Regions from separate parts of the Alcaligenes sp. RM2 genome, predicted to be linked through region 1. Evidence: riboswitches for the same ligand, from Rfam matches in the RefSeq annotation. Region 1 holds a riboswitch; the other holds the start of a gene.

Region 1 (4,211 bases):
CCCAATTGCCCGAGTGCAGCCCCCCTTCACGCGAAATCACCTCCAGCGAGAACAACGCAGTGCCACGCGAGCCCAAGAACAAGGTCGGCTGATTGGCGTTCAAGCGCGGGCCGTCCGAGGCCAGAAACAGATCAGCCGACAAGCTCTGTACATGTTGTTCGCAAAACTCGCGCAAACCGATCGAGCCTCGCTCTTCACCCGTCTCAAAGATGGCTTTGAGGTTGAAACCCAAACGCCCATCGCGAGCTTGAATGACCTGTTCCAGCGCGGCCAGATTGATGCTGTGTTGGCCTTTATTGTCCGCCGTCCCCCGGCCGTACCAACGCTCCCCTTCGATCTTCAATTCCCAAGGCGCCAAGCCTTCACGCCATTGATGGTCATGTCCGGGCACCACGTCGCCATGCCCATAGGTCAGAATCGTGGGTAGCTCATCGGATTCATGTCGGTGAGCCAGAAGGATGGGGCCTGCCCCTTTGGGATTGGCCAGGATACGGACCTCAAACCCCAGTTTCACCAAGGAAGGGCCCAGCTCCTGATCCAGGTAGAGCTGCAATTGATCCACTTTCTCCGCAGTCTGGCTGTCACTTTGAATCGCCACACGACGGCGCAAGTCCTGCTCGAAACCGCCCTCCTCAAAATAGGCGCGCACCCTGGACAAGGCTTTACTTTTTCCCATTTTTGTCTCGTTGTCTTATTGATAGGAAAGAGGACTATAGAATTCGTTTTACCTTCTGTATATTTCTATCTTTAGAATAGAATGAACTAATTTTTAGAATTCTTAAGTTAAGTCCTAAACTATCGGTACAGACGGGATTAGCTGAGCAAAATCATGGACTACAAGTACTTTCTGGCGGTGATGGAAACAGGATCACTGGCAGCAGCCAGTGCACGACTGCACATTGCCTCCAGCGCAATCAGCCGGCAAATCACCCTGTTGGAGGAATCCATAGGCGTTACGCTGTTCGAACGCAGACGGCGGGGAATGGTACTGACGGCAGCAGGTCAGGCCCTAGCCGAACATGCCCTGCGTGTGCGATTGGAGGAAGAAGCAATCTTGCAAAGCCTGCGGCAGAACGACTATGCCCAGGCACACTTGATACGAGTGGCGGCCACAGAGGGCCTGTCCCGCTATTTTCTACCCATGGTCATGGCTGAGTTTTCCAACCGAACCCCTTTGGCGCGGTTCGTCTTGAAGGTCAGCTCGCCCGATGACTGTGTGGAAATGGTCAGAAGCGGAGAGGTCGATCTCGGGGTCATTTTCAGCACGGCCCCGGTACCCGACATTGAAGTGAACTACTCCTGCCTTTCACCTATTTTTGCCATCATGCAACCTGAGCACCCCCTGAATGCGGCACGCAGTTTATCCTTGACCCAACTGCAGCCCTACCCCATTGTGATGCCCGGAGAGGAGCTAACTCAAAAGCAGTTGTTTAATCATGTCTGCCAGATGGAGAAGCTGGTCTTCAACGAGGTATTTACCTGCAATTATTCGGGAGTACTGCACGAGTTCGTCCGTCGTACCAACGCGATTGCCTTGGGGGCGTCGATCAGCCATCGCAGCAGCATGGACCACGGTCTGAAAATCGTTCCCATACTGGACCCCCGCCTGGACAGGGATCTACAGGTTTTAAGTATGGCAAAGCGGGCACTACCTCAAAGCGTCAACACTTTTCTGCAAGCCTTGATCCGGGAACTGAAGGAAGTTTGAATAACTCGATGACTGAGCTTTCCTTTAGGTTGGCTGTAACAATGCTCTGCAGCTAGTTGCTCACGCCTCTTTTTGTGAACACACAAAACAAAAAGCCGACCATCTTGCGATGATCGGCTTTTTGAGGAATTTTGGTGCCCAGGAGAGGACTCGAACCTCCACACCCGAAGGCACATGGACCTGAACCATGCGCGTCTACCAATTCCGCCACCTGGGCTCTGACTGCTGGATTTGTTTTTCAACTCGTCTCTGCAAGACAGAAGAGAACTATAACATGGTTTTGAAAGAATGCAAACTATTTCTGCTTTTTTTCATGTCTGACAGAAATAAGCGCAGCCCTTGCACTTCATAAGAATCGCTTTTATGCTTATTGCTATATCAAGAGTTGGGACAACCCATGCCAACCTGTGTACCCGCACAAGGTGGATTCAAGATATGGCCATCTGGCAATCAATGGGATCATCAAGAAACGAACCCGCTGCCAGCGGGTTTTTTTTATGCTTGGTCGTTTCCAGGCAAAGGGTCCTTTAATCCAACTTGCTCACCCGGAAGCCCCTTCCAAGAGCTAAACAGGAGTGTTTCATGTCTGCACCGTTTTGCTACCACCTGACTTTAGAGCAGCACCACTACCGCATTGTCCTGCACCCCGGTTGTTCCCGGCTGGGTGTAGTGTGCGAAGTACATGCTGACAAGGTCGGAGATTACGAGCCGCGCTGGCTGGGTTCCAGTTGTCGCGGTGGCTATTGGGCCCGCTTCCAGCACGATATTGACAGCACCTTGTTGCTGAACATGGATGCCATTGCCCGCCTGATTGACGAACACCGTCTGGCTCATCCCAATACGGTGCTGGATACAGATTTACAACCCGTGTTGAACGTGGGCGGACGCTTGCGCGCCCAGCCCTACCCTCAGCAAAAAGCCGCTTAGTCCAAGCGTGGGGCGTCGTCGCCCTGATCGCCTTGACGCCAGTAGCTGCTGGCCCGAATCGCGCCTTTATCCAGGCCGCGATCTTGCACCCAGTACTCACGCAAGCTTTGAGCGATGGAATATTCTGCTGCGACCCACACATAGCCGGTGCCGCTCAACTCGGGTGCGGCACGCAATGCGTCCAGAATGCCATTCAAACCGGCCAGCGAAGGAATCCAGTTCACCGTGACATGGTCCGGTGCCTCCATCGCACCGACTGTCAGCAGATTACGTGCCAATACGTAAACCTGCACCTTCACATTGGAAGGCAGTTCTTTCACTCGTCGCGCCATGGCAGGCACAGCGGTTTCGTCGCCAATCAGGATTTGCCAATCCAGGTCCTTGCTGACCAGGAAGGAGCCACGCGGGCCGGCCACACCGAGCTTGTCGCCCTCTTTAGCTTGCATGGCCCATTGGCATGCAGGGCCTTCACCGTGGACCACAAAATCAATATCCATCTCCTTTTCCTGCTCGCGGAACTCGCGAGGAGTGTAGTCGCGGATAGGTGGCTTTTCCTGACCGGCGGCAAAGACCATGCCACGCTCGCCCATTTGAGGCAGTCGCAATTCTTTAGTGACAGGGTCCGGGAAAATCAGTTTGACGTGGTCATCAAAGCCAGGGGTATAAAAACCTTCCAGATCCGAGCCTTCCAGGGTGATGCGCACCATATCAGGCCCCAGTTCGCGCCGCTTTTTTACGGTCAGCAAACGCAACTTCAAGGTATGAGCAACTTTCTGCGTTAATTGTTCAGACTGCATTCTTAAGACTCCTTGGGCAAGTTCCGTATGTCAGCGATGGCTTTTTCCAAAATGGCCACCACCTCTGCCTGTCGTTCCAGACTGGCTGTCGATTGTTCAAACATGGCCTGCTTCAGGCTGTGGCGTACCTGGACAAACTCCGGCAACCAACCTGTTTGTTCCTGCGCGGCCTTCAAATCCTCGTCGCTATTGTGTTCGGCCAGCATCTGCCGTATCCACACCAGCTTGCGCCCGCGATAGGTCAGGGACTGCATCAGGTAATCGCACTTTTCTTTTTGCTCTTCCAGATACGTGTGCCCTTCCTTGGTCAGGCTGTACATCTTGCGACGGCCTTCTTCTTCAATCAGCACCCAGCCTTGCGTGGCGCAATACGCCAGGGCGGGATAGACCGCACCAGCGCTGGGTACATAGCTGTTCTGGCTAAGCTGCGCGAAACGGCGTATCAACTGATAACCGTGAGTACTGCCCTCTTTGAGCAGGGCCATCAGCATGAGCTGCATGGCCCGAGCAGAGTATTTTCGGCCTTGGCCCATATCCAGCAGCATCCGCTCGACATCCATTGTGTTGAATTTCATGTCCATACTCTTATGCTATATCACATGACACACTATAATGATAATGAGAATGCCAATCAACTAGAAATAGAAATTAAATTTATTGAGTGAAAAATGCTTGCTTTCCCAAGGAAACTCACTCTATAATTGAACGCTTGAGACGGGCAGCAGCCTTGATCAAAAGCCCAGGTGGCGGAATTGGTAGACGCGCATGGTTCAGGTCCA
Region 2 (4,211 bases), on a different contig from region 1:
AGCCGGGCGCTCGCTGCGCTGGGTGGTGCGCTTGGGACGAATGCTGGAGTAGTACTCGTTTTCAATCTGCAGGATATGGGTGTTGAGTTGAATCCACTCGCCATCGCGGTGGGTACCCAGTTTTTCGTAATCCGGCCAAGGAGTTACGGCAGCGTGATACATGCGCATCACAAAGGTGTCCAGGTCGTTGTAGCAAAGCTGAAGCTCGGCCTGGGCTTCCTTGTTGTGATAGCCCAGATCGCTCATGCGCAAGCTGGTTGCCCAGGGCATGGTCAAGGTGTCCTCGTCGATCTTGTCCAGATTGTTGCGGCGACCTTGCAGGAAGTTCGCATCCAGCACGGGCGAGGCACCCAACAAGTACATCAGTAGCCAGGAATAGCGCGTGAAGTTGCGGATCAACGCCAAATACCCATTGGAGCGCTGATCTTGCAGATTGTCGCCACAGACATTCAACAAGGGCCAGATGCCATCAGGCAGGGAAAAGTTGTAATGCACGCCGGCAATACATTGCATGGGCTTGCCATAACGTTCGGCCAGGCCACGGCGGTATACATGCTTGAGCATGCCCGTGTTGGAGTTGCCGTACCAGGCAATGGCAATGTCTTTTTCGGCGGGCAGCAATGCGGGCATGGACTGGTTCCAGATAATCTCCTGGTCCAGCTTGCCGGCCACAAAGGTGTGGATGTCGGTCAGCTCCTGCAGCACGTCCTCGACCCGGGCTTGCGGCTCGGTAATCAGCTCCAGCAGGGCCTCGGCGTAGTCGGTCGTGATATGGCCGTTGGTCAGGGCCGACCCAATGGCTTGCGGGTGGGGGGTGTTTGCCAATTGGCCCAGCGCATCGACGCGCAGTCCTTCTTTTTCGATGCCGCGCAAGATTCCCGTCAAAATCTCGGGATTCTGTTGCAGGGCAAGGCGGCGTTCGTGGCTGGTGTTCATGGTGGTGTTTCCCACTTTCGAAATCGGGTGCAAGATACGGGACTGTTCAAGGGGGCCTGGCCCCGTCTATAAATAGTAGTCCGACCAGACTTGCTTTGTTAAGTTGCGCCAAAAGGCGTATCGGGCAGGGCGAGTATAAGACGGCTGTTTAGCCAGCCGATGAAAAGCATGAAACGGGATATGGGATTAGCACCATGATGATCAGGCGCATTACCGCGGTACTGGCGGCTTTCTTGATGTTGGCAGCCTGCAGCCCAGAGTTTAACTGGCGCAAGGTTCAGCTTGAACAAACGGGCCTGTCGGCCATGCTGCCCGGCAAGCCCACGACCAGTCACCGACTGTTGGATTTCGAGCAGCATCAACTGGATTTTTACCTGACCACCGCCACGGCGGGCGGGCAAAGCTACACCGTGGGCCATGTGATTTTGCCCAAGGAACTGCAGCAGGACCAGGCTGCTCGCCAACGCTTGTACGAGGCACTGCACGATTCCCTGCGCGAGAAATTCATACCCGATGGGCAAGTCAGCGAGAAAAACCAGATACAGTTGCCACCACCCGGACAGATTTTCTTCATGACGCGCGATGTGGGCGGTGTGGCCTTGCGCCTGGAAGCGATGATACGCATGGAGCCGGGCTGGCTGGTGCAGGGCTTTGTTATGACGGATTCCGGGAAGGCCCCGGACGCGGCTCAGGCAAAGGTTTTCTTTGACGGCTTAGCTCGCTAGCCGGGTCGCCGCTGATCAGGTGCTGCTGCAAGGCCAGGGTAATGGCAGCTTGGCGGCTATAGACTCCAAGCTTGGCGTAGGCGTTCTGGAAGTGGAAGTTGATCGTGCGTTCAGTAATGCCCAGGATGATGCTGATTTCCCAGCTGGTCTTGCCATGGGCAGCCCAGTTCAGGCAGGACTGCTCGCGTGAAGTTAAGTGCGTCACGGTAAAGCCATTCCTCATGCATTCGTGGTAGACGTCGGGCCAATGTACTCAAATTTAGCTTAGCTGGCAGACAAATGTGCATGAAAATAATGATGTAAATCAAAGCATTGTCTTTTCTATGACGTTACCGTTGCCCAGAGTTCTGAATCGATCCTGGCTGGTCGATTTGGACGCCGCGCCGCAGCGATGCTAGAATTTTGTCTTATACGTTTTGCGCCGATTTGCCTGATCCGCTTGCGGGCGCTCCATAAATCCAGCTAAAGAGGTCCTGATGGCCACTGATTCCGTCCCTAGCGCCGACACTGGCGCCCTTAGCCCATCCTGCGGTTTGATCCCCGAAGGTTCTGTGGGCCCTGTACATGCCGAACTGATCGCCTTTGACGAACCCCTGCATCTGCGCAGTGGGCAAGTGCTGCCCAGCTACGAGCTGGCAGTCGAAACCTACGGCACCCTGAACGAAGAACGCAACAATGCGGTGTTGGTGTGTCATGCACTCAATGCCTCGCATCACGTTGCCGGTTATTACGACGACGATCCTAAAAGCATTGGCTGGTGGGACAATATGGTCGGCCCCGGCAAAGCCGTTGATACGGATCGTTTTTTTGTCATCGGGGTCAACAATATCGGCTCCTGCTTTGGCTCTACCGGCCCGTCCAGCATCAATCCGGCCACTGGCAAACCCTGGGGCTCCGAGTTTCCCGTTTTGACGGTAGAAGACTGGGTGCGTGCCCAAGCCCGTCTGGCCGACTACTTTGGCATTCGCAAGTTTGCGGCCGTTATGGGTGGCTCCCTGGGTGGCATGCAGGCCCTGAGCTGGGCCATCAGCTGCCCGGAGCGCGTGGAAAACTGCGTGGTCATTGCCAGTACCCCGCGCCTGTCGGCCCAGAACATCGCTTTTAACGAAGTGGCCCGCAGCGCCATTTTGTCCGACCCGCAGTTTCACGGTGGTAATTATTACGAGCACGGTGTGGTGCCCAAGGCTGGCCTGGGTGTTGCTCGCATGGTGGGCCACATCACCTACCTGTCCGACACCGTCATGGCCGAGAAGTTTGGCCGCAACCAGCGTGCCCCAGCCCAGGGCGGCGAGTATCACTACAACTACGGCGTGGAATTCGAGGTCGAGTCCTATCTGCGTTATCAAGGCGAAAAGTTCTCGCGTTACTTTGACGCCAATACCTATCTGATCATCACCCGTGCGCTGGATTACTTTGATCCGTCGCGCCAGCACCAGGGGGACCTGGTCAAGGCGCTTGAAAAGGTGCAGGCCAAATTCCTGCTGGTGTCTTTCACCACGGATTGGCGTTTCTCGCCCGAGCGCTCGCGCGAAATCGTGCAGGCTTTGTTGCGCAACCAGCGCGAGGTCACTTATGCCGAAATTGATGCTCCGCACGGACACGATGCTTTCCTGCTTGAGGACCCTCGTTATCATGCCGTTGTGCAGGGATACTATGACCAGATTGCCGCTAATTTGGGCTTGCCTGCGCGCACCCGTACTACAGGGGTGTTGGCCGAATGACTAAGCCGCAAACTCAGGTGGATGCCGCCATGTTAAGACCGGACTTGCTGCGCATTGCGCAGTGGATTGAGCCAGGTTCGCGTGTGCTGGATCTGGGCTGTAACGATGGCACCTTGTTGGCGCATCTGCGTGACACGCGCCAGGTTGTCGGAACGGGGGTGGAGCTGAACGACCAGTTTGTGATTGCCTCGGTACGCCGTGGCGTCAATGTCATTCAGCAGGACTTGGAAAAAGGCCTGGCGCTGTTCAGCGACCAGCAGTTCGATACCGTTGTCCTGTCCAAGACACTGCAATCCATGCACCATACCGAGCACATCCTGCGCGAGATGGCGCGGGTGGCGCGGTATGGTATCGTCTCGTTTCCTAACTTCGGTTATTGGCCGCATGGCTGGAGCATTTTGCGCGGGCGCATGCCAGTCACGGGCGAAATGCCTTACCAGTGGTACAACACGCCCAACATCCATTTGTGCACCATGAAAGACTTTCAGGATCTGGCCCAGGCGGTGGGCGTACGTATTCTTGATCGTGCTGCCTTCAATGGTCGCGACACGGTGCGTTTTTTGCCGGGCTGGCGCAGTACCTTGGCCATGTATCGTTTCGAGTCTCCCCATTTTCTTGCTGCTTAGCGCTAATAAGGCCTGACGTGTCACGTGTCTATACCAGTCCCCGAGTCTTGCCTTTGCTGATTCTGGGGTTCGCCAGCGGCCTGCCTCTGGCCCTGGTTTCAGGCACCTTGCAGGCCTGGGCAACAGTTGAAAATGTTTCACTGACCGAGATTGGTTTTCTGACCCTGGTCGGCTCGGCCTACACGCTGAAGTTTCTCTGGGCT

Evidence for each region. Region 1 has a riboswitch for S-adenosylmethionine ahead of ACU6HM_RS03050 (hypothetical protein). Riboswitches for the same ligand answer to the same signal wherever they lie in the genome.
Region 2: it holds a riboswitch for S-adenosylmethionine, as region 1 does, so the genes downstream of both, metX (homoserine O-succinyltransferase MetX) here and ACU6HM_RS03050 (hypothetical protein) in region 1, are expected to answer to the same signal.

The regions. Positions count from the first base shown of each region.
Region 1 is NZ_JBRFIO010000001.1:668,131-672,341, reverse strand. It holds gene ACU6HM_RS03065 (M20 family metallopeptidase) at 1-676, opposite strand, end outside; gene ACU6HM_RS03060 (LysR family transcriptional regulator) at 830-1,708, shown strand; tRNA gene ACU6HM_RS03055 (tRNA-Leu) at 1,841-1,925, opposite strand; SAM-I-IV-variant riboswitch at 2,079-2,172, shown strand; gene ACU6HM_RS03050 (hypothetical protein) at 2,291-2,635, shown strand; gene ACU6HM_RS03045 (siderophore-interacting protein) at 2,632-3,432, opposite strand; gene ACU6HM_RS03040 (PadR family transcriptional regulator) at 3,435-4,007, opposite strand; tRNA gene ACU6HM_RS03035 (tRNA-Leu) at 4,170-4,211, shown strand, end outside.
Region 2 is NZ_JBRFIO010000002.1:124,938-129,148, forward strand. It holds gene gshA (glutamate--cysteine ligase) at 1-936, opposite strand, end outside; gene ACU6HM_RS07395 (hypothetical protein) at 1,131-1,661, shown strand; gene ACU6HM_RS07400 (response regulator transcription factor) at 1,591-1,866, opposite strand; SAM riboswitch at 2,070-2,148, shown strand; gene metX (homoserine O-succinyltransferase MetX) at 2,138-3,382, shown strand; gene metW (methionine biosynthesis protein MetW) at 3,379-4,008, shown strand; gene ACU6HM_RS07415 (muropeptide transporter) at 4,026-4,211, shown strand, end outside.